Regions from separate parts of the Thiomonas sp. FB-Cd genome, predicted to be linked through region 1. Evidence: predicted binding sites of a transcription regulator. Region 1 holds the regulator's gene; each other region holds the start of a gene.
What was found. The regulator sigma-54, encoded in region 1, starts transcription at its own class of promoters, with help from an activator protein. The targets are predictions, from matches to a motif close to TGGCANGNAANCTGCTTT.
Positions count from the first base shown of each region.

Region 2: the regulator sigma-54 is predicted to act here: its motif matches at 5,805-5,822, upstream of CD04_RS0117620 (ammonium transporter).
Region 3: the regulator sigma-54 is predicted to act here: its motif matches at 2,189-2,206, upstream of urtA (urea ABC transporter substrate-binding protein).
Region 4: the regulator sigma-54 is predicted to act here: its motif matches at 5,248-5,265, upstream of CD04_RS0105025 (ATP-NAD kinase family protein).

Region 1 covers NZ_JPOE01000005.1:1,317,299-1,324,649, forward strand. The annotation lists gene folE2 (GTP cyclohydrolase FolE2) at 1-247, opposite strand, end outside; gene CD04_RS0119875 (glutathione peroxidase) at 373-984, opposite strand; gene CD04_RS0119880 (MerR family transcriptional regulator) at 1,224-2,186, shown strand; gene CD04_RS0119885 (chloride channel protein) at 2,408-3,817, opposite strand; gene rfaE2 (D-glycero-beta-D-manno-heptose 1-phosphate adenylyltransferase) at 4,000-4,515, shown strand; gene CD04_RS0119900 (RNA polymerase factor sigma-54) at 4,546-6,012, opposite strand; gene lptB (LPS export ABC transporter ATP-binding protein) at 6,026-6,823, opposite strand; gene lptA (lipopolysaccharide transport periplasmic protein LptA) at 6,820-7,351, opposite strand, start outside.
Region 2 covers NZ_JPOE01000005.1:806,347-813,697, reverse strand. The annotation lists gene CD04_RS0117660 (hypothetical protein) at 1-679, shown strand, start outside; gene CD04_RS0117655 (hypothetical protein) at 870-1,289, shown strand; gene CD04_RS0117650 (hypothetical protein) at 1,600-2,127, shown strand; gene CD04_RS0117645 (TIGR00730 family Rossman fold protein) at 2,272-3,192, shown strand; gene rocF (arginase) at 3,211-4,125, shown strand; gene CD04_RS0117635 (DMT family transporter) at 4,183-5,070, opposite strand; gene CD04_RS0117620 (ammonium transporter) at 5,884-7,083, shown strand; gene CD04_RS0117615 (hypothetical protein) at 7,244-7,351, shown strand, end outside.
Region 3 covers NZ_JPOE01000005.1:1,508,453-1,515,803, reverse strand. The annotation lists gene urtB (urea ABC transporter permease subunit UrtB) at 1-837, opposite strand, end outside; gene urtA (urea ABC transporter substrate-binding protein) at 906-2,147, opposite strand; gene ureA (urease subunit gamma) at 2,518-2,820, shown strand; gene CD04_RS0120800 (urease subunit beta) at 2,843-3,148, shown strand; gene CD04_RS0120795 (urease subunit alpha) at 3,194-4,933, shown strand; gene ureE (urease accessory protein UreE) at 5,063-5,599, shown strand; gene CD04_RS0120785 (urease accessory protein UreF) at 5,658-6,320, shown strand; gene ureG (urease accessory protein UreG) at 6,317-6,994, shown strand; gene CD04_RS0120775 (sirohydrochlorin chelatase) at 7,267-7,351, shown strand, end outside.
Region 4 covers NZ_JPOE01000002.1:1,029,634-1,036,984, reverse strand. The annotation lists gene CD04_RS0105045 (lipoate--protein ligase) at 192-1,031, opposite strand; gene CD04_RS0105040 (acetoin dehydrogenase dihydrolipoyllysine-residue acetyltransferase subunit) at 1,000-2,115, opposite strand; gene CD04_RS0105035 (alpha-ketoacid dehydrogenase subunit beta) at 2,115-3,131, opposite strand; gene CD04_RS0105030 (thiamine pyrophosphate-dependent dehydrogenase E1 component subunit alpha) at 3,143-4,126, opposite strand; gene CD04_RS0105025 (ATP-NAD kinase family protein) at 4,140-5,213, opposite strand; gene CD04_RS0105020 (sigma-54-dependent Fis family transcriptional regulator) at 5,383-7,329, opposite strand.

The DNA.
Region 1 (7,351 bases):
CGGCTTGCGCTTCGAGGAGCTCGACGAAGCGTGACATGTGGGTGCCCTTCGTGTCGGAGGGCAGGCCAACGTACAGGTCAAAGGTCGCCACGCTAGGCTGGGCCGAGCCATCCCTGGTGCGCATGAGCACCGGGTAACGAACGCCCTTGACGCCCACTTGCTGAATGGGCAGGTTCCGGCGGTCAACGGTGGATTGAATGTCGGGCAAGGGCGTGGCGCTTTGGAAGATCTTTTCTGGGGCGTTCATCTGCTGTCCTTTCGAAAGGTTGTGCCAAAATGCGTGGGGCAAATCGGCACGTTGCAAAGGCGGGAGTGCGGGTGCTGCGCCGACGCGGCGACCGCTGCGAAAAGCGTCGCGTGAGCCTGCGGACCTCAGCCTTTTTGCTTGATGAGGGCTTCAATCTTGCTGATGAACGCTGTGTTTTCCGGCGTCGTCAGACTGGAATAAACCGCCACGACCTTGCCTTCGCGGCTGATCAGATACTTGTAGAAGTTCCACTTTGGCTGGTCGCCGGAGGCGGCGATGAGCTTCTTGAAAAAGTCATTCGGATTCGGTTCCGTCACATGCGAGGGAGCAAACATGGGGAACTGAACGTTGTAGGTGTCCTTGCAGAACGCGGCGATCTTGCCTGGATCCTTCATTTCCTGGTTGAAGTCGTTGGACGGAAAGCCCAGCACCACCAACCCCTGCGGTCCATACTTGCTGTACAACGCCTCCAGGCCCTTGTATTGCGGCGTGAAGCCGCAGTAACTCGCGGTGTTGACGACCAGGACGACCTTTCCGGCGTACTGGCACATGTCGATGGGCTTGTCATCCTGTAAACGTCGAACCGTTTGGTTGAGCAGGGACGGGCAGGTGCCAGAAGCCATCGGCGCGCCTGTACGCAGCGGGGCGGACGCCAGAACACCTGCCGCATGGGCGCTAGGGTCAAGTCCGAAACAGCTCAGCAAAATGGTGGCTGCGAACGCTATGAATTGGCGCATCACGATATTCCGGTTTGGGGTGGACGAGGCTTGGTGCCGTGGGGTGCATGATGCAGGATGTCCTAGACAAAACACAATCGATGCTCAATTTGTCCTGGACAATAGAGGGGTTTTATTCAAGATTGTCCAACCACGCCTAGGATGTTGCCAGGCAAACCTGCACCTTCACGCTTGGCCCCATGCCGATCAACGTCAATCCCGACCTTTTAGATTCATGCCATGGCTTTGCTGACTCGTCGATGAATGAGCGCTCGCATTCCATTGCGTTGACCGTGGGTATTGCCGCGGTCGAGCGCGATACGGGGATCCCGAAGGACACGTTGCGTGTCTGGGAGCGTCGTTACGGTTTCCCCATGCCACTGCGGGGGGTGTTGGACGAGCGACTGTATCCGCCAGATCAGCTTGAGAAGCTGCGCCTGATCAAGCGATTAATGAGCGCCGGGCATCGGCCGGGGCGTATCGTGCAACTGCCGGTGGAGCAGCTTGAGGCCCTCGTGCGCGAACATGCTGGAGTGGACAGCGGTGTTGCGCGTTCGAGCGTACGGGGAGGCGAAGTTCCAACGGCGCGCTTCTACCTGCAATTGCTCAAGCAGCACGACGCCGAGCGCCTGCGTCGCGAGCTGCTGCAAAGTCAGATGCGCCTGGGTCTGGGGCGCTTCATCGCTGAAGTCGTTGCCCCGCTTGCAACTGAAGTGGGTGAAGCGTGGATGCGTGGTGATCTCGAGATCTTCGAGGAACATCAATTCTCCGAAACCGTGTACCGCGTACTGCGCGCCGGGATCTCTGGCGTGCCCAGCACAGACATGCCGGCCGCAGCGCGACCGCGAGTGTTGCTCACCACGATCCCGAATGAGCCGCATGGGCTGGGCCTCCTCATGGCCGAGGCCATGCTGGTGCTGGAGGGGTGCCAATGCGTGTCATTGGGCGTGCAGACCCCCGTGTGGAACATGCTTCTGGCTGCCCAGGCACACCGCAGCGATGTGCTGGTCCTGAGTTTTTCCAGCGTGCCCACCCAGGCGCAGGTCCTGGATGCGCTGACGGAGTTGCGCGAAAAGCTTCCATCCGGCGTCGAACTCTGGGCAGGAGGTTCGGCGCCGGCACTCAAGCGTGCGCCGAGCGGTGTGCGTGTGATCCGTGCGCTCGCGTCTTTGGCCGAGGCGGTCGCCGATTGGCGCGCCAGCCATGCGCCTGCGGTGGACTGATGGGCTGGGGCGGGATCGCCCGTGCGTGCCGCAAGACCTTCGAGCACAACGTGCAAGGTGCAGGCCATGCCGCATGGTCGGCCGTCACGAAGTGGCGCCACAGCGCCAGTGCCCGCGCGACTGGGCAGCCAGCCGTATTGGCGCTGCAGCGCGACCGTCCCGGCTGCCAGGCACTGACCCGCGATCGCGTTCCTCGGCCCAGTGGCTTTCTCGCCTTGCGCTCAGTCCGCGGTGCTGTTGCGTGCCGCCAGTGGCTTCGGATCCAAGGTGACGGTGCTTGGAAAGGTGCCGTCCGAAACAGGGCCAAACGCACCGTGCTCCCCCTCTTTGAGGCCCAGCGCCTCGGCGTAGACGGAGCGATGGCGTAGCAGGCTTCCAATCACAGAGGCAATCACGCACGCGGGCATCGCGGCCATCACCACGTTGTAGTTGCGGGTGATCTCGAAAACCATGATGGCGGACATGGCCGGGGCGTGGGTGGTCGCGGCCAACAGGCTGCCCATGCCCACGAGAGTCCACAGCGCCTGGGAGTGGCTCGCCTCGGGCACGAGAAAAAGATGGGACACCATCAGACCCAATGCTCCTCCCAGGGCCAACGTGGGCGTCAGCACGCCGCCCGGGATGCCCGCCGCGCTTGCTGCGGTGACGGCGATGGTGCGCAGCACGAATACGGCCGCCACGGTGGACAGCGCCCAATGCTCGACAAGGAACGATTGAACGACGCTGTAACCGTTGCCCCACACCTCGGGCATGAGCAAAGACAGCAGGCCGATAACGAGGCCCGCCAGTCCCATGCGCAGCGGCAGGAACGTGACGAGTGACTGGTATTTGCGCCGCGAGCTGTCGAGGAGCCAGAGGAACATCGGGCCGACGAAACCCGCGAGAAGGCCCAGAAGCGAGGCATCCACGAGATCGATGAAGCTCACCGGCGGCACCGCGTGCGCCAAATACAGCGGGCCCGTGGCGAAAAGACTTTGCGTCGTCAGCTCGCCGATCACAGCCGCCACCAGCACCGCGGCAATCTCGCGCAGCGGCAATCCTCCGAGGATGATTTCGGCGACGAACAGCGTTCCTGCGATGGGTGCGTGGTAGGCGCCCGCGAAACCCGCCGCTGCGCCGCAGGCCACAATCAGCCGTTGGTGCGCCGCGTCGGCGCGGCCAACGCGCCCGATGATGGATGAGATCACCGAGGCGAACTGAATCATCGTACCTTCGCGGCCAATGGTGATGCCTCCGCTCACTGCCACCAGCGACGAACCCGTGCGCACGAGGTTGGGAACCAGTGGCAGCCGCCCATCGCCCACACGCACTGCCTCCATGTACTCCGGGCCGCGCGGGCGCTTGATCCAGCGGTGTCCAGCCCACATGACAAGACCACCGATTACGGCGGCGATCGGTGGAATGAGCGCCCGCTTCCATAGCGGCAATCCCGCTGCCGCCGCCACCAAATGCTCATGCGTGCTGTAAATCCGGATCACCGCATACATCGTCTGGCGAAATCCCTCCACCGCCACCGAGCTGACGAACCCGACGGCAGCAGCGATCAGCATCATGGGCACCATCGGATCAAGCCCAAAGCGCATTTGGGCGAGCAGTGCGTGCAGGCGGTCCGAGAAGGTGGATTCAGACATGGCGTGTCGGGTAGGTTTCGCGCGGCCATCGCGGCGAGGCAATTGGCAAGCGCAAATGGTATCGGTTCGCGTGGCGGAAGAGCGTGAAAATTGGTGAATGACGGGAGCGCCGGCGCCCGGCGTGTCCCGCTTTGATGAGGCGCGCAACCGGGTGCGGCTCCGGCTTTGCGACAATGAGCAACATGTCCGGTCACCCACTCTCCAATGCGCTCGTGGACCTCCCCTTCTTGCGGAAGGTCTGCCCGAGGACTCTGCTGCTTCGGGCCGTGGCGGCCCTGCCGCGCCCGCTCGTGTTCACCAACGGGGTCTTCGACATCCTGCACCGTGGACATGTGACCTATTTGGCGCAGGCGCGCGCTCTGGGGGCAAGCCTGATGGTGGGCCTGAATTCCGACGGCTCGGTGCGCACGCTGAATAAGGGCTCGGAGCGCCCGCTCAACCCGCAAGACGATCGTGCCGTCGTGCTGGCGGCGCTGGAAAGCGTGAGCCTGGTTACGCTATTCGACGAAAGCACTCCGCTTGCGCTTCTGGAGCAGGTTCGCCCTGATGTGTACGTCAAGGGCGGCGACTATGCCATTGAAAGCCTGGCTGAGACGGCGCTGGTGCGAACCTGGGGCGGAAAGGCTCTGGCCATTCCCTTGGTGGCAGGACGCTCCACAACCAATCTCGTGCAGCGCATCCGCGCCGCGCGCGACTGAACCCTTCTTGCCTGCGGTTAGGCCAACTGCCTAGGCGCTCTTGCGCTGTGCCGTGGGTGGTATGCGCAGCGCTTCGCGGTACTTGGCAACGGTGCGTCGGGCCACACTAATGCCTTGAGCGGCCAGCCTCTCGGCGATCTCGCCGTCCGACAATGGCGCGGTCGGGTTTTCCTCCTGCACCATGCTGCGAATGATGGCGCGTACCGCAGTGCTCGAGGCACTGCCGCCAGTATCGGTCGACAAGCCCGAGCCGAAGAAATATTTCAGCTCGAAGGTGCCATAGGGCGTGAGTACGTATTTCTGCGTGGTCACGCGCGAGATGGTGGATTCATGCAGCCCCAGTTCATCCGCGATTTCACGCAGGACGAGCGGACGCATGCCGAGTTCGCCGTGACTAAAGAAGTTCTGTTGCCGCTCGATCACCGCCTGCGCCACACGCTCGATGGTTTCAAAGCGCTGCTGCACATTGCGAACGAACCAGCGTGCCTCCTGCAGCTGGCCCGAAAGGCCTGCGCCGTCGCGTGAGCGGCGCAGCAGTTCGGCATACAGGCTGTTGATACGCAGCTTGGGCATGACCTCGGGGTTGAGCACTGCGCGCCACCGGCGACCCACGCGTCGGGCGATCACATCGGGGGTGACGGCTTGCGCGGTCGAAGGCGCGAAGCGCGCCCCTGGGTGCGGATCCAGACGCGCGATAAGCTGCTGCGCGTCACGCAACGCCGCCTCGTCCGCTTCCAGGGCACGAGACAAGCGCTTCCAGTCGCGCTTGGACAGCAGCTCCAGGTGTCCGCCGGCGCACAGCGCCTTGGCCAGATCGCGCTGTGGGCTCGGCGGTTCGCGGCCAAGCTGCAGGCACATGCACTCCGCAAGCGTGGTGGCACCCACACCGGCAGGGTCGAAGCTCTGGACGAGCTTGAGTCCCATGCGCAGTGCGTCGGCGAGCGCCTCCCGGTCCTCGTCGCTGGCTTGTGGATTGAGTTCGGCGGCAAGCTGGTCCGGACCTTCCAGCAAATAGCCGTCGTCGTCCAGCGAGTCGATGATCGCTTCAGCCGCGCCACGGTCTGCCAAGGACAGGCTCAGGCCAGCGAGCTGGCTGCGCAAATGCGCACGCAGGTCAATATTCACATGGGCCAAGCCCAAGGGGTCGAAGTCGTCGTCAGCCTCGCCGCTGCTGCCCTGCCAAGTCTCGCCTGGCGCTGCATCCCACTCACCCTGCTCGGCGCCAGATTGCCAGTCTTCCTGGTCGAGCTTGAGCTCTTGCGTCTCTTCGGCGGATTCCTTGCGTGGATCGACCGTATCGGCCGCAGCCAGTGCTTCGGCCGGCGTTTCGGATTCAGCGTCACCTTCCTCGTGCTCAAGGAACGGATTGGCTTCCAACATCTGCTCGACCTCCTGATGGAGCTCCAGGGTGGAGAGCTGGAGGAGGCGGATCGATTGCTGCAACTGGGGCGTGAGCGCCAGATGTTGCGAGAGGCGGAGATTGAGCGTTTGTTTCATGGCCGGTCCCTGCTCAAAGGCGGAAGCTCTCGCCAAGGTAGACCTTCCGCACGGCCGGGTTGTTGACGATTTCCTCCGGTTTGCCCAGCGCCAGGACGCTGCCTTCACTGATGATGCAGGCGTGGTCGCAGATTCCCAGGGCCTCGCGTACGTTGTGATCGGTAATCAGCACGCCGATGCCCCGCGACTTGAGAAACTGCACAATGCGCTGGATCTCGATCACGGCAATGGGGTCGATGCCGGCGAAGGGTTCGTCGAGCAGGATGAACTGCGGGTTGGTGGCCAGTGCGCGCGCGATCTCAACCCGCCGCCGTTCGCCACCGGACAGCGCAGGGGCGGGACTTTCGGCGAGATGCTCGACATGCAACTCACGCAGCAGCTGCCCGAGTCGGGCATCGATTTCGGCTTTTTTCAGCGCCCGGCCGGTGGCGTCGCGCTGTAGCTCCAGGACCGCACGCACGTTCTCGGACGCCGTCAAACCCCGGAAGATCGACGCCTCTTGCGGCAGATAGGACAATCCCAGGCGCGCGCGCCGGTACATCGGCTGGTGCGTAATGTCTTGCCCGTTGAGATGAATTTCGCCGCCATCGGCGCGCACAAGCCCGACGATCATGTAAAAAGACGTCGTCTTGCCGGCGCCGTTAGGCCCTAACAGGCCGACCACTTCGCCGCCGCGCACGTCCAAGCTCACGTCGCGCACCACGGTGCGCCCCCCATAGCGCTTTTGTAGGCGCCGCACGCTCAATAGGCCCCCGGGTTGAGCATGCGTCTGCTCGAGTGCCTCCCTCGGCTCCAATGTGGCAGCGCTCATGGCTGGGGTCCAAGCTTCGGTGATAGCTTGAGCGCGGGCGCAGGCTGCGAGGACCCCGCTGGGGCCTGCGCATGGCGCGGCGAGAGCATGACCCGCACACGACCATCCGGATTGGACGGTGTGGCGCCGCCCTTGCCACCGACGACGGCAAAGACGTCAGTCAGACCGTTATAGGTGATGACTTGCCCCTGCGCACGATCGCTCAGCTTGCCATTGAGCAAGCGGTCAAGCATGGCTTGGCCGGTGAACGTTACGACATCTGTTTTGCCGTTGTAGTCGATCGTGACGGCCTGGCCGTGGATGGCCGGTGTGGGCTCGCCAGCCTGGGCATCCATGGTCTGCTCGTAGGTGGCGAGCTTGCTCGGACTTCCATAGGCGATGGCGTCGCTGTAGCCATCAGGCGTCTGACGCACCTCGACCTTGGCTGCGCGGATCACCATCGACCCCTTCGTGACCACGACGTTTCCCGTGAACACGCTGGTCTGCTTCACGTCGTTGTACTGCATCGCATCCGCTTCGACGTGCACG
Region 2 (7,351 bases), 510 kb from region 1:
TACAGCGCCCGATCTCCCCTTTTTCGACAGCAACAGCACAGAAGGCGTCCATCAACCCAACCCACCCTCGGGTCAAGCCATCGACCCGCGCGAGGCCTCGCCCGGCTTCGAAGGCGGCCTGCCGCCAATCCAGGACGGCAACGCCACCAACGTCAGGAGATCGTCCAAATACCGCGCGAGCGTAAAAATGCTCGAGGAGAACTGGGAGGGTGAGAATACGATCCGATCCACGACGCGAGCCCGCAATATGGAAATCTTCGACATCGTCCAGCGGCGCGCCATTAACGAAATCGCCAAGGGTGATCCTGAGGTCGAGACCGCCATCACGATGCCACAGATTATCGAGCACTTTATCGCCGATACGATGGCTGGACGTTATTCAAAACCAAGCTATGCAAGGTACCGCACTGCACTGATGTCCGAGATGAACATTCAACTCAGAGCCCTTGGTGATGCCGGCGAGATGAGCGAATACATCGAGGCGATCGCTGCCCTTTCCCAGAAAAGCACAGGCCGAATACAATCTTCGACTCAAACCTTCCGATGGAGCATACGGGCCCAAAGAAAAAGGTCTCGGAAAAAGGAATTGGACGGGCTGATCTCAAAACCATTCTCCGTGAGCTGCAAGATCGCGGAGAAAAAGGATCCGGAACCATGCTTTGGGCACGGGCAACCATGATCACAGGATTAAGACCTGTTGAGTGGAACCAGTCCGAACTGGACTGGGAAGGCAAGCTTCATACGCGACGCGCAAAAACGCACCGGCATATCGCCGCATTCGAGCGCATGGCTATGGCCAGGCGAATTGTGGGCGCGACGTCAAGAATGTCTACGAGGCCGACGACATTATCATTAAGGCGATGGGCGAAATGCCGATCGCACACATCATCGAACACAGAACACTGGAACTCGAAGGCGATGAGTTGGACATCGTGAGCCGCCACCTGGAAAATGTCGAGCGCGAACACGCCAAGGGCGAGGACGGTTTCGATAAATACCAGAAGGCATGCACGAAATATCTGCAACGCGTCTGCAAGTCAATCTGGGAGGACGAGAAGCTGTACTCGTTCTACTCATTCCGCCACCAGTTTGCCGCCAACGCCAAACGGGTCATGTCGCTCGACGAGGTGAAGCTCTCACTTGGGAGCAACTCGGCAACGAAGTACGCGCGACGATCGCAATCCTGGAGGGGCCTGGAAGGTGCCGGGAACTACCACCGGCAGCTTGATGCTGGAACGCAAGCGGAAGCGGTTGAGACGGGGGTCGAGCCGACGCCGAAGCCGGAATAGCCGACGGCAGGTCGGGGCGGGGGCGGGGGATCACCACAATCCCCACAGCGCCTACCCCCGATCACCACAATCCCCACAGTCCACACCCCTGATCGGCACAATCGCCACAGCGCCTACCCCGAATCCCCACAATCTCCACAACCTGGCGGAAATGCCCCAGGGCAGGAGCGCCCGTTTCACCTTGCAACGATTGTGACCGCCGGATTGCTAGGCAAGGCGGGCGCGTGGCCCGAAAATGCATTGAGGCGGCGGCTTGCTAGGCAAGCGCTGCGCGCCGAGGCCATCGACATTCAATCTGGAGACGCCCGTGATGAAGCAAGCAACTTTTCGCCCAGCGTGGGCCAACCTGTGTGGTGTGGCTTTTGCCGTCGCGCTGATGGCCAGTGCTGGAAACGCCTTTGCCGCGGTTCCTCCCAAGGCTGGGCCCATGCGCGTGCGGCCGGCCACCACGATGGAGCAGGCCGTGCAAGATGGCGCGAAGATTTTTGCGCAGGACAGCTTCGGAAGCAAACAGACCTGGGTGCCCGCTGGCGCGTTTGGAAGCCACCTGATGAGCTGCGCTGCCTGCCACACTAGCGGAGGCCTGACGGAAGGCGTGACGCCGTCGGGTGCGCACTTGCCCAGTCTCATTGGGGCGGCGTCCAACTATCCCAAGTTCAAGGCCAAAACGCACTCCGTCTACACACTCGAGCGCCAGATCGTGCACTGCGTGCGGGCCGGCATTATGGGTCAGCCCCCCGGCTACGACAGTCCGGAGATGGTCGATCTGGTTGTCTATCTCACGGCTCTGTCCAAGGGTGCGGCCATGGGGCATCAATTGCCGTCGGTGGCTCATTGACCTTGCGCCAGAGCTTTGCACATGGGCGGCCACTAGGCCCGGTGGGGCGGCTGCGCCTCGTCTTTTGCGGCTGGCGCTTGCGCCGCGACTTGGGCGCCGCCAAGGGTTTGACGCCATCGCCCACGATCGCGCTACGCTCATGGCATGAACAAGAAACGCAAACCACACCTCGCCGATCGTAATTTCCCATCGGCTCAGGAAGAGGCAGCAAAGCTCAAGACGCCGTCGCGCTACGCCGGGCCAGAGAGCAGCTACCGCCTCGCCTTCACGGATACGGCATTTTTGCTGCAGGATGATCTGCGCCCGGTTCGCATGCAGCTCGAGCTGCTCAAGCCGGAGATGGTGCAGCGGCAGTACGGGGTCGAGGCCACGATCGTGATCTTCGGCAGCGCGCGCATCGCCCCGCCCGATCTGGCGCAGGACCGACTGAGTCAGGCCGAGGCCGATGGCGACGCTCAGGCCATTGCGCGCGCCCGGCAAGGCGTGCTCATGTCCAGGCACTACGAGGAGGCCAGACGCTTCGCGGCGCTGGTGACGCAGGCGTCCAGGAACCTGGAGCAGCCCATCATGGTTGTCACGGGGGGCGGGCCTGGCGTCATGGAGGCGGGCAACCGCGGCGCGTTCGAGGTTGGAGGCCAAAGCATCGGGTTGAACATTACGCTTCCGCGCGAGGAGCAGCCCAATCCTTACATCACGCCTGAGCTTTGCTTTCAGTTTCATTATTTCGCATTGCGCAAGATGCACTTTTTGATGCGATCGGTTGCGCTGGTCTGCTTTCCCGGAGGCTTTGGCACCCTGGATGAGCTCTTTGAAGTCCTCACGCTCACACAGACCGGGAAGGTGCGCAAGCGCCCCATCCTGTTGTTTGACCGGGCATTCTGGACACGGCTGATTGATTTCGAGCACCTGGTGCAAACCGGGATGATTGCTGCGCAGGATGTGGGGCTTTTTCACTTTGTGGAAACGGCCGAGGAGGCATGGGACCTTCTATGCGAGGAATTTGGCTTGAACGCTGCGAGCAATGCCGGTGGCGTGGCCGACGATGCTCCGCCTGCCAACGGCTGAGACGGGGAGCGGGCGGCAATGAGCAAGCCGGTTCGACTGATTGGTGCACCCACGGATATTGGGGCGGGCGCGCGTGGAGCGTCCATGGGCCCGGAAGCCCTGCGCGTGGCGGGTTTGTGCGAGGCGCTGCGGACCTTGGGTCTGCATGTGATGGATGCAGGTAACCTGCAGGGCCCAGGAAATCCCTGGCAACCGCCCGTGAATGGATGGCGCCACCTGCCCGAAGTCGCGGCCTGGAATCGTGCTGTGTTCGATGCAGTGACCGATGCACTGAGTGCTTCCCAATTGCCCATTGTGCTGGGGGGCGACCACAGCTTGGCCATTGGTTCCATCAGCGCCGTGGCGTCATCTTGCCGCGCTCGCGGTCGCCGTCTGCGCGTGCTGTGGTTGGACGCGCATGCGGACTTCAATACCAGCGCCATCACGCCAAGTGGCAATGTGCACGGTATGCCTGCAGCCTGCCTGTGCGGTCACGGCCCGCGCGAGTTGCTCGAGTTCTCCGGCGCCGCGCCCGCCATTGAGCCGGCCTGGCTGCGCTTCATCGGGATTCGAAGCGTGGATCCGGGCGAAAAGCAACTGGTCCACCGCGTGGGCCCCGAGGTGTTCGATATGCGCTTCATCGACGAGCACGGCATGCGAGCCACGATGGATATGGCACTGGCGGGGTTGGACAGCGATACCCATTTGCATGTGAGCTTTGACGTCGACTTTCTCGACCCCGAGATTGCACCCGGGGTGGGCACCACGGTGCGCGGTGGGCCGAGCTATCGTGAGGCGCAACTGTGCATGGAGATGATCTGCGATACGGGGTGCCTGGGTTCGTTGGACGTGATGGAGATCAATCCCGCCTTCGATCTGCGCAACAGGACGGCGGAGGTGGCGGTGGACCTGATCGAGAGCCTGTTTGGCAAGTCCACCCTCATGCGGCCGTGAGGCAGCGCCGTGCGCCTGCTGCATGGCTGACGCACATGCGGCGGAGTCACGTCGGGCTCACCGACGGCGGCTCGACGCTCGCAACAAAAGGACCAGGGCTGCGGCGACGACGACCATGCCCAAGCCCTCAGCCGCGTCCGGTCGTTCGCCCAGCAGGCCCCATGCCAGCAGGACGCCTGTTACCGGTATCGCCAGGCTCGAGAGTCCCGCGATGCCGGCTGGCAGGCGTTGCACCACGACAAGCCACAGAGTCCACGCCACCCCTGAAGCCAGAACAATGTTGAAGGCCAGCGCCGCAATGAAGCCGGGGGCCCAGCTCACGGGCCGCTCCGGTACGAACCACGCCAGCGCGATGAGAAAGGCCGTGCCAGTCAGCATTTGCCATGCCGTCAGGCGCAGCGGCGACAGCACCGTGCCTTGGCGCACGAAAAGGCGCTTTGCTGCCACCGTGCCGATGGCCCAGCTCACCCCGCCGGCGACGGCAAGCCCCGCGCTTCGCAGATCGACATGGGCTTTCCACGGTTGCATGATCAGTAGCAGACCGAAGGCTGCGAGCACGAGGCTGGCGATTTGCGTGGCGCGCAGGCGTTCGCGTAACCAAGCCCAGGCCAGCAGCACGGTCCAGAACGGCATGGTGTAGACGAGGAGGGCGGTCTTGCCCGCCCCGCCTTGGACGAGGGCCCATTGGGCCAGGGCCGTGAAACCAGTGGTCTGCGCAAGACCGATGACCAGGGTTGGGACAAGTGGCGGCGGCGCCAGATTTTCACCGCGCAGGCGCAGAACCAGGAAAAGCGCTGCGGTGCCGCCGGCATAGCGAAGCGCGGAGAACTCGAATGGCCCGCTGTACAGCATGGCCAGTTTCATCACGATCCAGTTGCTGCTCCAGATCAGCGTAAGCGCGACCAAAGCCAACAGGGGCGACGTGCGCGAAGAGACGGGGCGCATCAGCAAAGAGTCCGTTTGATGACGCAGAGCTCAAGTTTGAACACGATCTTGCAGCACATCAGTGTTTGCATCATGGAGTGGGTAATGGAGGAGGGCCCGCATGGATGGATCCGCGGTGCGTGAGACGAGCGCATAGGCGTTGAACTTCAGTGCGCCATTTGGAACTCAGTGATGTGGGCGGCCTGAGCGCAAATGCCGCCTTGAAGTGGTGGGCGCCGCGACGTCCACCGGATGAGTAACGCGCGCCGAGAAATTGCATTGAGCCATGTCTGTGTATCCCTTTTTCGTGTATCTGATTGGTGTGGCTGCACTGAGTTTGGTGGTGGGGCTGGCGTTAGCCCTTCGCCGCACTCTTCGTCCGCCCCAAACGGATAAAGATTAATTGCCGGCGCGCCGCGCCATAAACGCACCGCACCGGCGCGAACTGATGCGCCTTCGGGCCGCAAGCGCTGCGCGCACCATGTGACCGATCGAATGCGGTTCCTGCGCGTCCTGTCCGGTGCGATCCCGCAACACACGAAGGGAGCGGTGCCAACGCAGGCCGGCTTCCCGGGCGCCCTTCGCATGCGCCAAAACGGGGCGCCATAACGCACCAGAATAGGGCATTTGTATGGGGCGCGCACTGCGTTGATGCGTGCAAAGGCGGTCCCGGACGCTTCGATGGTGGTCATTTCTCGGCGAACCCCCAGTGAATTGCTCCCAAGCCGGACCGTTTTGGTGCGCTTGCACGCTTTTGGAACGTTTATTGCTTGCATCTGGAAGGATAACGTCCCAATCATGGTGCACTGAATTTACATTCCGGAGTTCCCTACGATGCAAGCCCTGCAACAAAGCAGCGACGTGTTGTTTCTCCTTTTGGGCGCCATTCTGGTGCTCTTCATGCATGCCGGCTTTGCCTTTTTGGAGCTGGGCACGGTGCGCAGAAAAAACCAGGTCAACGCCCTGGTCAAAATCCTGACCGACTTTTCGGTGGCGACGTTGGCCTACTACTTCGTCGGCTTCGGCATTGCCTATGGCGTGCATTTCTTCGTGCCGGCAGCCCAGCTTAAGCTCGATGACGGCTTCGCGCTCACCCGATTCTTTTTCCTGCTGACTTTCGCTGCGGCAGTTCCGGCCATCGTGTCGGGTGGGATTGCCGAGCGGGCCAAGTTCTGGCCTCAGCTCATCGCCACAGCAGCCATCGTCGGCGTGGCCTACCCGCTGTTCGAGGGCGCTGTGTGGGGCGAGCGATTCGGCGTCCAGGCCTGGTTCCAGGGCGTCTTTGGTGCCGAGTTCCACGATTTCGCAGGTTCCGTGGTGGTGCATGCGATGGGAGGCTGGATTGCGCTGCCAGCCGTGCTGCTGCTGGGTGCGCGAAGGGGGCGCTACCGGGACGGTCGGGTCAACCCGCATCCGCCATCGAGCATTCCCTTTCTTGCGCTGGGTTCGTGGATTCTCATCGTCGGTTGGTTCGGCTTTAACGTCATGAGCGCACAGAACATCAGCAAGATCTCTGGGCTTGTGGCGGTGAACTCGCTCATGGCGCTGGTGGGCGGCACGATTGCCGCGCTCGTGGCTGGGCGCAACGACCCTGGTTTCGTGCACAACGGACCTTTGGCTGGTCTTGTGGCCGTGTGCGCGGGCTCGGACATCATGCATCCGGTCGGGGCACTGATCACAGGCGCCGTGGCCGGTTGGCTATTTGTGACGATGTTTACGCTAACCCAAAACCGGCTGCGTGTGGATGATGTGCTGGGCGTGTGGCCGCTGCATGGCTTGTGCGGTGCCTGGGGGGGCATCGCTGCGGGCATCTTCGGGCAGACCGCGCTGGGGGGCATCGGCGGCGTGAGCTTCTGGGCGCAGGTCGTGGGCACGTTAGCCGGCGTGGGCTGGGCGTTGCTCAGCGGCGTCGTCGTCTACGGCGTGCTCAAGCTGACGCTTGGCCTGCGACTGGATGCGGAGGCCGAGTTCGAAGGGGCGGACCTGTCCATTCACAAGATCACGTCGACGCCCGAGCGGGAGGTGAGCTGGTGAGCCGGGTGTAGCGGGGCTGCCGGCACGGCCCCGAAGGTTTTCAGCGTTTTCGTGAAATCGTTCACGGACGTCTGCTCACGTCCTTCCTAAAGTGCGGACCAGGGTGATCGGCCATGAGAGCCGCTCGCCGGGTTCCCAACAGCAGCGAAGGACACAGATCATGGCCCAGACGATTTCATCCAAGAGCGTTGGCGTGGCAGGCGCCAGCCTGGCTTTGAACGACCCCGCAGCCGCGGATCGCTTGGCGCGCATCGCGCAGGTTTACATC
Region 3 (7,351 bases), 190 kb from region 1:
GATCACACCCATGAGGCCGTAGGTCACGGCCAAGCCGAGCGCCGCCAGCAGCAGGATGCTGCCCAGGCTGATGCCTGAGAACAGCGTGCCCAAGCGCCCCCCCCAGGCCAGGCGCTCGTTAATCAAGTCGAGACTCTTTTGGATTTGCGCACGCACCTTCGGGTCCGGCTCGACGAATTGCCCGTCGCTCGTGCCCAGACGCGCGAGCAACAACGTGCGCACCGCCGGATAGTTGCTCGCAGCCAGATCTTCAGCGGCGGCAAGGCGCTCGCCCGCATTCTTGCTGGTCAAGATAATGGCCGCTCGCAGCAACTGCAGGCGCTCCAGGATCTCGGGGTCCTTCTCCGTCTTCAGCGCCTCTTCGACCAGAGTACGGTCGACCGATGTGGGGTCGTCCTGCAACTGCCGCACCGCCTTGATCCGCTGCTCGCGTTCGGGTGCGAACAAGTCGAGCGCAGCACGCGCCGACTGCAACTCCTTGCGCACATAGTTGTTGTTGATCACTCCCTGCGCGTTGTCGCTCGGCGTCACCACTTTCCCGGTCGCCAGGTTCACCCATGCCTCGCCCCTTTGCACCTGCACCATGGTGCCGTCGACCTGCACGCGATTGTTCAGGAGATCGGCGAGAAATGCGGCAAGCTGCGCATCGGGCTGCGCAGCCGCCTTGTGCAATGCCGCGATGCGCGCGTCGGTGTCGCCACTCGACAGCGCCAGAGCCTCCTGCGGGGTGAGCGCCCGCGCCACCGGGAGCGCCGCCAGCAACGCGACCAGCACCACGCCAAAGGCAATGCGCAGGCCGCTGAGCGGCCGCCACGTGGTCAGGTCTGAGCATCGCATGATGTCGAGTGTGAAAAGGTGGGAGCGCGGGCCGTCGCGGGAACGACGCGGCCCGCTTGGGTATGGACTCAGGCGTTTTTCGGCTTGGGAATGTAGGGGCTCCAGGACTCGCCGGGAACCAGACCCTTGGACTTCCACACCACGTCGAACTGCCCGTCAGCGCGGAGCTGGCCGATGAAGACCGGCTTGCTCAGATACTGGTTGGGCAGCAACTCCACCGTGTAACCGTCCGGTGCGGCGAACTTTTGACCGACCAGCGCCTTGCGCACTTCATCAACCTTTGTGGACTTGGCCTTCTCCACCGCCTGCTTCCACATATGAATGCCAATGTAGGAGGCCTCCATCGGGTCGTCAGTGACGGGATAATCCTTCAGTCCCTTCGTTTTGACCCAGTGGTCCCACGACTTGACGAACTTCGCGTTGCCAGGATTCTTCAGCGACTCGAAGTAATTCCACGCGGTGAGTTGACCGACCAGGGGTTTGGCGTCCATGCCAGCGATTTCCTGCTCGGCAACCGAGAACGCGACCACCGGGATGTCCGTCGCCTTGATGCCCTGGTTGCCAAGCTCCTTGTAGAAGGGCACGTTGGAGTCGCCATTGATGGTCGAGATGACGCAAGTCGGGCCCGCCGAGGCAAACTTCTTGATGTCGGCGACGATCGTCTGGTAATTCGCGAAGCCGAAGGGCGTGTAGACCTCGGCGATGTCCGCATCCTTGACACCCTTGGAGTGCAGAAAGCCCCGCAGAATGGCGTTTGTGGTGCGTGGATAGACGTAGTCGGTGCCGAGCAGGAAGAATCGCTTGGCGCCGCCGCCGTCCTTGCTCATCAGGTATTCGGTCGCCGGGATGGCCTGCTGGTTGGGCGCGGCGCCGGTGTACACCACGTGCTTGTTCTCCTCCTGGCCTTCGAACTGCACCGGGTAGAAAAGCAAGCCGTTGAGCTCATCGAGAACCGGCAGCACCGACTTTCGCGACACGGAAGTCCAGCAGCCAAAGATCGCTGCCACCTTGTCCTGCGAAATCAGCTGCCGCGCCTTCTCGGCAAACAGCGGCCAGTTCGACGCCGGGTCGACGACCACGGGCTCGATCATGTGGCCGTCCACGCCGCCGGCGGCGTTAATCTCAGCGATGGTCATCAGGTCCACATCCTTGAGCGCTGTCTCGGAGATGGCCATCGTGCCCGAGAGCGAGTGCAGGATGCCGACCTTGATGGGCGATTTCTTCGCCGCGATGGCCGGGAAAGGCAGGCTGCTCGCGGCAGCGGCGGCGACTGTGGCGCCCACTGTTTTTAATGCGGTTCGACGATCCATCTAGGTATCCCTCCAAGGTTGTGCGAATTGCCACGTCATCATCAGCAAGTCCTGTGCCACGTCTCGCACGCCCCTTCAACGCGGCTCAGCCGCAACGAAAGCCCGATCGCTGGCACCAAGGCTCGCGCCTTGTTCAGCCAATGCGCGCCTGGCCTTGATGCCATGCTGGTGTGCCCTCCAAAAGCGCCTGCGCGCACGCAAGCCCGCACGCACAACCATGACGCGCCATTCACCCGGTCGCCTTGCAACGCACCACGCGCGGGCTGCCACGCACAGGTATGGTTCTTGCGGGTCCACGGCGCAAGCGTTGCCCGGGCACTGCGGCGCGCAAGGGCTAAGCTTGCGAACATTGCCCAGAACCTTTCGAGCCATGGACCTTACCCCCCGTGAAAAAGACAAGCTGTTGATCTTCACCGCTGCGCTGCTTGCCGAGCGCCGCAAGGCGCGCGGAGTCAAGCTCAACGTGCCGGAGGCCACGGCCTACATCAGCGCAGCCATCCTGGAGGGTGCCCGCGACGGCCGCACGGTCGCCGAACTGATGAGCTTTGGCCGCACCCTGCTCACCCGGGACGACGTGATGGACGGAGTGGCGGAGCTCATTGCCGACATCCAGGTGGAAGCCACCTTTCCGGACGGCACCAAATTGGTGACCGTGCACCAGCCTGTCCTATGACGCCCCATCCCGGAGCATGCACATGATTCCTGGAGAAATCCTCTGCGCCGATGGTGACCTGGAGCTCAATCCGGGTCGCACCACCCTCACGATGGTTGTCGAAAACGCGGGCGACCGCCCGATTCAGGTTGGCTCGCACTACCACTTCGCGGAAACCAATCCTGCGCTGCGCTTCGACCGGGCAGCGGCTCGGGGCATGCGGCTGAACATTCCCTCCGGAACTGCGGTGCGCTTCGAGCCGGGGCAGCAGCGCACGGTAGCCCTGGTGGCCTATGCCGGCGCGCGCGCCGTGGTGGGATTCCGGCAAGCCGTGATGGGCAAACTCTGACTCTGGCGCTCATCACCCCGCGCAACCCTTCGAGGACCGACACCCATGCCCACCCTCTCCCGCCGCGCCTATGCGGACATGTTCGGCCCCACCATCGGCGATCGTGTGCGACTGGCCGACACCGAACTTCTGATCGAAGTCGAGGACGACTACACCCTGCGCGCCGGCGGCTACGGCGAAGAGGTGAAGTTCGGTGGCGGCAAGACCATCCGCGACGGCATGGGCCAAGGCCAAGCCACACGCGCCGAGGGCGCAATGGACATGGTCATCACCAACGCGCTCATCCTCGACCACTGGGGCATCGTCAAGGCGGACGTGGGCATCCGCGGGCAGCGCATTGCCGCCATCGGCAAGGCCGGCAATCCCGACGTGCAGCCGGGCGTGGACATCGTCATTGGTCCGGGCACGGAAATCCTCGCTGGCGAAGGGATGATCCTCACCGCCGGCGGCATCGACAGTCACATCCACTTCATCTGCCCGCAACAGATCGAGGAAGCGCTGATGAGCGGCGTCACCACCATGCTCGGAGGCGGCACAGGACCGGCCACCGGGACCAATGCCACGACGTGCACGCCGGGGCCGGAAAACCTCGCGCGCATGCTGCAGGCGGCCGAGGCCTTCCCCATGAACCTGGGTTTCTTTGGCAAAGGTAACGCCAGTCGCCCGGACGCGCTGCGCGAACAGATCGATGCCGGTGCCATCGGGCTGAAGCTGCATGAGGACTGGGGCACCACGCCCGCGGCGATCGACTGCTGTCTGTCGGTGGCCGAGGCGAGCGACACCCAGGTCGCCATCCACACGGACACGCTCAACGAGTCGGGTTTCGTCGAGGACACTATCGCCGCGTTCAAGGGTCGCACCATTCACACTTTCCACACCGAAGGTGCCGGCGGCGGGCACGCACCGGACATTCTGAAGGTGCTCGGCGAAGCCAATGTCCTCCCCTCGTCCACCAACCCCACCCGGCCGTTCACTGTCAACACCATCGACGAGCATCTCGACATGCTCATGGTGTGCCACCACCTCGATCCCAACATCGCCGAAGATCTGGCCTTCGCCGAAAGCCGCATCCGCCGCGAAACCATCGCCGCCGAGGACGTGCTGCACGACCTCGGTGCCATCAGCATCATGTCCAGCGACAGTCAGGCCATGGGGCGCGTGGGCGAAGTCATCCTGCGTACCTGGCAGACCGCGCACAAGATGAAGATGCAGCGCGGCTGGCTGGCACCGCCCCAGGCCGGCGCGGCGCAGGGCGAAACCCGCAATGACAATTTCCGCGCCAAGCGCTATGTCGCCAAATACACCATCAACCCCGCGCTGGCACACGGCATGGCGCATGAAGTGGGTTCTGTGGAGGTAGGCAGATGGGCTGATCTGGTGCTGTGGCGCCCGGCTTTTTTCGGCATCAAGCCGAGCGTCGTGGTCAAGGGCGGCTTCATCGCCGCCGCGCTGATGGGCGACGCCAACGCCTCCATTCCCACGCCGCAGCCGGTGCACACCCGGCCTATGTTCGGCGCCTTTGGCGGCGCGCGGCTCGCCACGTCGCTGACCTTCGTCTCGCAGCAGGCGCTGGGCCTGGGCATCGGCGCGCGTTTGGGCCTGCGCAAGACGCTCGCGGCCGTGCGCAACTGCCGCAGCGTGAAGAAGGCCGATCTCGTGCACAACGCGTACACGCCGCGCATGCAAGTCGATGCCCAGACCTACGAGGTGCGCGCCGACGGTCAGCTCTTGACCTGCGAGCCAGCCAGCGTTCTGCCGATGGCGCAACGCTATTTCCTGTTCTGAATCCGGCGCACCCCGACCCGAAGGACACCAACATGATTCCGCGGTTTCGCTTCAGGATCGGGTCACCGAGGCATTTCGAGGGCCGGTGGGCACGCGCGGCGCCCTGCGCGCAAGAACAAGGATGCCTGGATGCTGACCGTCAATAAATTCATCCGACAAGGGCGCGGTCTGGCCACCGCGCTGACGAGACGTGCCAGCAGCCTTGCCCTGGACTGGGACACGCGCAGCAAAAGCCGCTTCGACGCGCACGACAGCGCGGGGCGCCACATTGCCGTGTTTCTGCCGCGAGGCAGCGTGCTGCGCGGCGGCGACGTGCTGGTGGCGGAGGATGGCTCGCTGATCCGCGTGGAGGCCGCACCGCAGACTGTGCTGCAGGTGAGCGCCTGCGCCGAGCACGGCACGCCGACGGATTTGCTGCGTGCCGCGTATCACCTGGGCAATCGCCATGTGCAACTCGAGGTTCAAGCCGATAGGCTGCAGTTCGAGCCCGACCCCGTGCTGGCCGACATGCTGCGGCGCATGCACCTGATCGTCATCGAGGCCCAAGCAGCGTTCGAGCCTGAAGCGGGCGCCTATGGCGACGTCCAAGGCCATCCGCATGGCCATGGGCACGGCAAGCCTCACACCCACGCCGGTCACGGCCACGAACATGGCCCTGAACGCTGAGGCCACGACGGTGGCCTCAGCCTGGCAGACCTCGTCAAGGGAGTTCGCGCTGCTGCACATGATGTGGCTGGCGTCGCCCGCCTTACCGGTGGGCGGATTCAGCTATTCCGAAGGTGTGGAAGCGGCGGTAGACGCTGGGCTGGTTGCCGACGAGGCGCAAACCCTTACCTGGCTGCGCGGACAGTTGCAGCTCACCCTGGCCCGAAGCGAGCTGCCGGCGGCCTGCGCCGCGCACGCCGCGTGGCAGGCCGCCGATGCTGCCGCGTTGCAAGCGATCCAGACTTGGGTGCTCAGCACGCGCGAAACGTCCGAGCTGCGCCAGCAGACCCTGCAGATGGGTCGTTCAATGCTGGAGTGGCTGCGCAACCTGCAACCCGCGCACCCGGGACTGGCACTTGCCGCGCAACTGTTGCCTGCCCCGGCCTGGCCCTTGGCGTTCGCCCTCGGCGCCTTGGCGCTGGGGCTGGACGCCGAACACAGCGCGCATGCGCTGGCCTTCTCCTGGCTGGAGAACCAGGTGCAAGCCGCGATGCGTGTCGTCCCCCTCGGCCAGAGCAGCAGCCAACGGCTGCTTGCAGCGCTCGTCCCCGACATTCCCGCCGCCGTCGCTCAGGCGCGAGGCCTGCAGAATCGCATGGAGGACTGGCAGAGCTTCGCCTGCATGCTCGCCATCCTCAGCTCCCGTCACGAAACCCAGTACTCACGGCTGTTCCGATCATGAACCCCATCAACTCCCCATCCGCTTTGCACGACATCCCCAACCGCAGCAAGCAGCTGCCACCGCTGCGCGTGGGCATCGGCGGCCCGGTAGGCTCGGGCAAGACAACCCTGCTCGAAATGCTGTGCAAAGCGATGCGCGGGAACTACGACATCGTGGTCGTGACCAACGACATCTACACCAAGGAGGACCAGCGGCTGCTCACCGCGGCAGGGGCTCTGGAGCCGGAGCGCATCATGGGGGTCGAAACGGGCGGCTGCCCGCACACGGCAATTCGCGAAGATGCGTCCATCAACCTCGAGGCGGTGGACCGTATGCTGGACCGGTTCCCGGACGCCGACATCGTGTTCATCGAGTCGGGTGGCGACAATCTCGCAGCCACCTTCAGCCCCGAGCTTTCGGATTTGACGATCTACGTCATCGATGTGGCTGGCGGTGAGAAGATCCCCCGCAAGGGTGGCCCCGGCATCACCAAGAGCGACCTGTTCGTGATCAACAAGACTGACCTCGCCCCTTACGTGGGAGCCAGCCTCGACGTCATGCGCGCTGACACCGAGCGCATGCGCACCGGGCCCAAAGGCCTGCGACCTTACGCCATGACGAACCTCAAAACCCTGGACGGACTCGACACGGTGGTGCGATTCATCGAAACCAAGGGTCTTCTGCACCCCGCCTGATCACCGCGGGGCGCGACCATCTGCTGGCCATGCTGAACACGCAGTACGCTCACGCCAAGGCACCAATGACCTGTAGGGCGCAACCGGGGTGGGTGGCTGCCCGCCGTGTGCCGTGGCAAATCCGGCGCGCTGGGGACGCTGGCGTCATCTTCAGTTTGCGGCGTAGGGTTGACGCGCCCGATGCCGTCGACCATGATGATGCTCGCACTCGCTCCATTCGGCCTTCAGCCTGACCAACCACCGCCGAGCGCAACGATGCGCCGGCGCCTCGCATGATCGAGACCACCATACCGCCACACATCCTGCTTCTTGCCCACGGCTCACGCCAACCGGATTGGGCGCGTCCCTTTGAGGCTG
Region 4 (7,351 bases), on a different contig from region 1:
AGTATGGGCGCAGCAATGCGGCCCCGGGAAATCGCATGACGAAACTCCAGAAATGCCGGCGCATTGCCGCGCCGGACGGTGGGCAATTTAGGCTTCCGCGTGCGACGCGTCAAGGGTCGGGCGTTTGTGCCGATCCGCGCGGCCCCAAACGAGGCAACGATGCAAACGCAACGCCCGTCGTCGATGGGCCGTCAGAGCGCAGGTGCCAGGGCCGCGGCAAGCGCGGTTGCCCATTGCCTTGAAAGCGCGCCTGGCGCCGGCGCCCCGGCATGGGCGAGGGTCCATGCCTCAGCCAGGGTGGTCAGCGCATCGCCACGGTACCGCCGGTTGCTTCCAGCAGCCGCCTCGAACGCGTTGGCGCGCGCCGTCAGCGCCTGTGTATCGCAATCGATCAAGATGACGGCGTGCGCCAGAACCACCGGGGTGTGCCCCATGCGGCGCCACGACTGCGCGGTGCCCACGAGCTTGCATCCCTCAAACGCGAGGTTGAAGCGACCGTCGCAAAAGGATCCCTCCACCCCTTGCGGCACCACATGAACGCCGCAGTGGGCAAAGGCCGCGGCGAGCCGATCGCACAAGGCGCGATAGATGGCATCGGTGTCTTGCGGCGTCGCACTCGCGCTGGGCCACGTGAGGCTCAGGTTGAGCACGCCGGGGCCTTGCGGCACGACGCCACCGCCCGAGCTTCGCACCTGCACGGGCCATCCGGCTGCCGCCGAGGCTGTGCATGCCTCGGCCCAGCGCGCAAGCTGTTCGTAGCTGCGCGGTACAACCAGCGAAGCGGGTGCGCTCCACAGGTGGGCCTGCGCATGCCCGCTGGCGGCCGTATCCGCCATCCATTGCGCTTCGCTGGCCACGCCCTGGAGCAGCGGCGCGTCGTGCACCGTGAAGGCGCCGGGGCTCAGCAGGGGCAGGGCCGTGCCGAGCTCCGGCGCCTGCGCATCGGCCGCGGCGGCACCAGGCGCAGGTGGGCCGCACAGGCTGGGCTCCGCGCCGTGGTCACCCGGTGATGTGGCGTTTGAGCAGCGCATTGATCTCGTTGGCCCGCTCCATCATGGTCATGTGGCCGGCGCCTTCCAACACCTCCACGGTGGCGCCCGCCGGCGCGTGCTCGGCGTGGGCGGCGGGGATGATCCGATCCTCGCGGCCCCAGACCACGAGCACGGGTTTGCCGATGCCACCCAGGCGCAAACCGGGCTGCTCGGCCTGCTGACCTGCGCCGAACTGAGCCGCGCTCAAGGCCCGCAGCAGCTCGGGCACGCCGTCCAGCCGCTTGTATTTGAGCAGGTTCTCCAGCAACGTGCGGCTGACCAGTTCGGGGTTGGCAAACAGCTGCTCGACCACGGGCTTGAGCTCGCGGCGCGAGGCCGCGGCAACGAAGCCTTCGGTGTAGCCCGCGTTGATCTCGGTGCCAAGTCCGGCGCCGTTGATGAGCGCCAGCGATGCCACCCGCCCGGGATGGTCCAGGGTCATCTGCGAGGCGATCGCACCGCCCATCGAATGCCCGACCACGTGCACGCGCTCGACGTCCAGCTCATCGAGAAAATCCACGACAAAGCTGGCAAGATCGGCAAGTGCGGTGCCTGGCAGTCTCGGCGTGGACTGTCCGTGCCCGGGCAGGTCCAGCGCGATGACTGGGGCCACTTCGGCAAGCGCGTCGAGATTGAACAGCCAGTTGTCGAGATCGCCGCCGAAGCCGTGCAGGAACAGCACCGGAACGCCGTCGCCCAAACCCCGTCGCGCATAGCGCACGCGCAAGCCATCGACGTCGGCGAAACTGTAAGGCGGCGGGTCGTCGTCTTCGTTCGTTGCGGCAGCGGGCACCACGTAGTTGGCGATGTAGGCATCGATCTCGGCCTCGCTGACAGCGGCATCGGCCATGACGCCCAGCAGCGCCTTGACGGGCAGGGTCTGCCCCTCCTGCGCCACCTTGCGGCGCAGGACGCCGGGATCGGGCGCCTCCACGGCGTTGGAGATCTTGTCGGTCTCGACTTCCATCAGCGGCGTGCCCACCGCGATGACCGCTCCGACATCGACCAGCCACGCCGTGATGGTGCCTTCCTTCATTTCCAAGCCCCACTTGGGCATGATGATGGGAGTGAGGGTTGCGCTCATCAGTTGTGCCCTCCGGCAAGCGTGCGTTTCACGGCATCGGCAATCTGGGCCACGCTCGGGACGTACAGATCCTCCAGCACGGGCGAGAATGGCACCGGCACATGCGGTGGCGTGACCATCTCGATGGGCCCCTTCAGGGCCTTGAAGGCATGCTGCACCACTTGCGCGGAAACGTCGGCTGCGATGCTGCAACGCGGTGAAGCCTCGTCCACGCACACCAGATGGCCGGTTTTCTCGACGCTTTCGAGGACGGTGTCGAGATCCAGGGGACTGAGCGTGCGCAAGTCGATGACCTCGCATTCGATGCCGTTTTGGGCCAGCGTGGCCGCTGCATCGAGGGCGCGCTGGACCATCTGGCCGTACGTGACGATGCTGGCATGCTTGCCCTCGCGCACGACGTTGGCCTCGCCAAAGGGAATGACATAGCTGGCTTCGGGCACCTCGCCCAGCACGCCGTAGAGATTCTTGTGCTCGCAGAAGATCACGGGATCGTTGTCGCGGATGGACTGAATGAGCAAACCCTTGGTGTCATACGGCGTGCTGGGACACACCACCTTGAGTCCCGGAATGTGGGTGAACAGCGGGGTGAGCATTTGCGAGTGCTGCGCCGCTGCGCGCATGCCCGCGCCCACCATCGCGCGGATGACCACCGGAGTCTGCGCCTTGCCCCCGAACATGTATTTGAACTTGGCGGCCTGGTTGTAGATCTGGTCGAAGCACACGCCCATGAAGTCAATGAACATGAGCTCCGCCACAGGGCGCATGCCGCACGCAGCGGCACCAATGGCGGCGCCCACATAGGCGCTTTCCGAAAGGGGCGTGTCCATGAGGCGGTCGCCATGCTTGGCGTAAAGGCCCTTGGTCACACCGAGCACGCCGCCCCAGGCGTCGCGCTCGCCGTCCGCGCCGGCGGCGCCCACGATGTCCTCACCCAACACGATCACCGAGGGGTCGCGCGTCATCTCCTGGTCGAGTGCTTCGTTGATGGCTTGTTTCATGCTGATCTTGCGTGCCATGGTGGCTCTCCTTAATAGGCAACGTAAACGTCGGTGGTCAGATCGGCCAGGGTGGGCAGCGGTGCCGCCTTTGCCTCCACCACGGAGCGCTCGATGAGCGCGGCAATCTCGCGATCCATGGCCTTGAGTTCCTCCGCGGTGCTCACCCCGCCGCTGATGAGGGCCGCCGAGAATTTCTTGAGGCAGTCCTGGTTGGCACGGATGTCATCGAGCTCGCCGGGGCCCCGGTAGGTCTGTGCGTCGCCTTCGAAGTGTCCGAAGAAGCGCACCATCTTGCATTCCAGCAGCGCCGGTCCGCCGCCCGTGCGCGCCCGTTGGATGATCTCGCCCGCAGCCTCGTGCACGGCGAAGAAATCCGTGCCGTCGACCGTCACCCCCGGGAGCCCGAAGCCGGCCGCGCGGTCCACATAGCTGTCCACCGCCACCGCGTAGTCGCGCGAGGTGGTCTCGGCATAGCCGTTGTTCTCGACCACGAAGACCACCGGCAGGTTCCACACCGCGGCCAGGTTCAGGCTTTCGAGAAAGGTGCCCTGGTTGGAGGCGCCATCGCCCACGAAACTCACGGCCACCTCGGACTTGCCGCGGAACTTCGCAGCCAGTGCCGCCCCGCACGCCAGGGGGGCGCCGGCGCCCACAATGCCATTGGCCCCCATCATGCCCTTGTCGAGATCGGCAATGTGCATCGAGCCGCCTTTGCCATTGCAGGCACCTCCTTGCTTGCCATAGATCTCTTTCATCATCGCCATCACGTCCACGCCCTTGGCGATGCAGTGCCCGTGGCCGCGGTGCGTGCTGGCAATGCGGTCGCCGTCGCCAAGATGCATCATGATGCCGGTGGCAGCCGCCTCTTCACCGGCGTACAGGTGCACGAAACCGGGAATGTCGCCCCGACTGAAGTCCACATGCAGACGGTCCTCGAACTCGCGAATCGTGCGCATCGTGCGGTAGGCCTGAAGCAGCTGCTCCCGGGATTGGGGAAACGGATTGCCTGCCATGGTTGATCTCCTTTCAGTGGTTGAGCGAAGAGGTGAAGCGCAGCAACCGGGCATTGGCGGCAAAGCCCATGCACCGGGCGACGTCCACGGTGAAAAATGCGTTCTCGCGCAGGGTCATCTGCACACGCTGGCCGCGCTCGAAGCCGAGTTCGCGTTCGCCATCGAGGGCGACGGTGCCGGCTTGAGCCAGCACCGGCAGCGCCTCGCCGGCGACCATGCGCTGCCAGCTGGCGATGTCCACGGGGCGCACCATGCCCGGCGCAATCGGCGCGTGCAGGGTGAGCAGGGCTTCGCGCCCGCCGTGCGCGAGCTGCACGGCCAGGCCTCCGGACTCCAGCCGCCCCACGGGCTGCAACAGGCCGCCGATTGCCGACAGGCCAATGGCCTGCGGATCGGCAAACGCCAGATACACCGCATCCAGCGAGTGGATCTTCCACAGCGCGCGCGCACCCACGCTGCGATCGTGGGTGATGGCCGCGTCGACGATGGCGATGTCGCGCCGGGTGCCTGCGTGCGCGTCATCGATGCGCACCTCGATCATCTTGTTGGGGGCCAGCGCCTGGGCGCGCGCGATGCGCCCGCTGGCAAAAAGACCGACCGCCATCCCGGTGATCGTGGGCTCGCGCATCTCGGGAAAGGCGTTGTTGGTGCCCGTCGACAACCCGGCAATCGGCACGGCACTGTTGTCGTCGGCAAGCTGGCGCGCCACTGCGCGATGGGTGCCGTCGCCGCCCAGAACGACGATCGCCGACACGCCCATGCGCTGCAAAAGCCTGGTCGCGGTGAACGTGTCCTCGACCGTGGACGTGGGCTGCATATCCAGGAACTCGATGGCCGGCAGCGAGTGATCCGTGCCGCGCCTGAGATGGCGCTCCAGAAGGGAGCGGATGCCACCGCGGTCGGGCATGATCCAGGCCCGCTTGACGCCACAGGACGCGGCGGCGCTGAGCAGTCGAAGCACGATGTTCACCCGATCGGTGATCTGCAGGTTTCCGGCGTTGGCCACGATGCGCCGGATGTCGCGCGCCGACACGGGGTTGGCGACAACACCAATGCTGGCTTCCGGGGCGTGGGCCACGCGTGTCATACCGAAGTTCCAAGAGCGTAAGGATGGTTCCTCTTACGCAACTCGCGTGCCATTGGTTCTTGGCCCCGGCGCTGAGGGGGGACCAGGGGCGCGAAGCGCCGGTGTGCGCCCTGGCCGGACTGTCACTTCGCGACAGCTGTCACACGCTCGGGTGTGACAGCTGTCACACTCAGGATGCGGCCGAAGGCGTGTGTTTGGGTGAGCGGATGCCCCAGCGTTTCATGTGCCGGTACAGCGTCATGCGGGATTTGCCCATCTGCTGGGCAACGGCGCTGACATTCCACTGCGCGGCACGAAGCGACTCAAGCAGTTGCTGGGCTGCGGGCGGGTGCTGCGTTGCGTCGGGGAGGGCGCGCACCGATGGCGCGGCTGCGCCCGGCAACGCGCCCAGCAAGGTATCGGGCAAATCCTCAATCCGGATCACGCCGTCGCTGCACACGGCACGGGCAAAGGCCAGCGTGTTGTGCAATTCGCGCAAATTCCCCGGCCAGCTGTAGCTGCGCAGCGCCGCCTCGGCCTCGCGCGACAGGGCCACGGCAGGTTCCTCCTCGTGCAGCAGCTTGTACAGCAGCCATGGCAGATCGCGCCGCTGGCGTAGCGCTGGAAGTTTCACATGGGCGCCGGCCAGCCGGTAGTACAGATCGTCCCGGAAGCGACCGGCTTTCACCAGCGTTTCCAGGTCGCAATGCGTGGCTGCGATCACACGAATGTCCACGGCCACGGGGCGCGTGGCGCCAATGGCGAGCACTTCGCGCTCGGCCAGCACGCGCAGCAGGCGCCCCTGCAGGTCACGCGGCATGTCACCGATCTCGTCCAGGAACAGCGTGCCACCGTCGGCTTCGTGGATCAGGCCGCGCTTTCCCTTGCTGCTCGCGCCGGAAAAGCTCCCGGGCAAGTAGCCAAACAGCTCACTCTCGATCAGCGTCTCGGGGATGGCCGCGCAATTGACCGCGACGAACGGTTGGTTGCGGCGTTTGCTTGCCTTGTGCAGGCCTTTGGCAAGGTACTCCTTGCCGCTGCCGGTTTCCCCCGTGATGAGAATGCTGATGGGCGAGTCGACTAGCTTTGCCGCACGCACGATCTGGCCGTCCAGCACCGGATCCCCGCCCGAGAGCTGGGCCAGCGGCGCCGGCAGCGCCGGCGCCGCCATGGCGTCCGTCGGCGTGGCGCGGCGAGGAGGCGGCGGCACCGCATGCAGAAACAGCACCGGCCCGCGGCCTGCCAGGGTCACCGCGCGCCGCTCGTCGGGCATGGCCCGCATGAACTGGCCCAGATCATCGAATCGCATGTTGAACACGCTCTCGAAGGCCTGGCCCAGCACGGGGCCGCCGCTTGCGGCTTGAAGGAGCAGCTGCGCCTGCCGGTTGTGCCCGATGATGCGTCCGCCCGCATCGAGCGCCAGCAGGTAGTCAGGGCTGATCTCCACAAACTCCGGCGAGGGGTGCAGCTTGAGCACCCAGTCATTGCGGAACCAGCGCAGGAAGTTGGCGTTTTCCACGCGGCTGGCATAGACCTTGACGAGCTGCAGCGCCAGATGTTGGCTCGATTTCATTTGGGGCGACGTCAGCGTCGAGATATCCAGGACGGCGTTGAGCTGGCCGAGCGGGTCGTAGATCGGGGCAGCTGTGCAGGTCAGCGGAATATGGGTGGCATCGAAGTGGTCGTCCTGATGGACCGTGAGCGCCTCGCCCGTCATCAGCGCCGTGCCCACGCCACAGGTGCCCGCGTGGTACTCACTCCAGTCCGCGCCAAGGGACAGGCCGGCGTGGCGCAGGGTGTGATCGAGCTGGATGTCCCCGATGAAATCCACCGTGATGCCGCGCGAGTCCGTGAGCAAAACGCAGTAGCCCATGCCGGCGACCTGCTGGTACAGGGACTCCAGGCCGTAGCGCGCCATGTGCAGGAATTCGTCGATGCGCTCCTGGTGTTCGCGCAGCTGCTGCTGAGGCAGGACCACAGCGGGGCGCATGCAGGTGGGGTCCAGGCGGTGCTCGTGCACGCAGCGCGCCCATGACTCGCGAATCACCCCATCGGGGGCGAGGGCCGTGCGAAGGGGGTGGCCCTCACCGGCCAGGGTCATGACCGTTTGGATGTGTTCACGCGCGCGCAAGTCCATGGCTGTCTCCAGGATCGGGCGC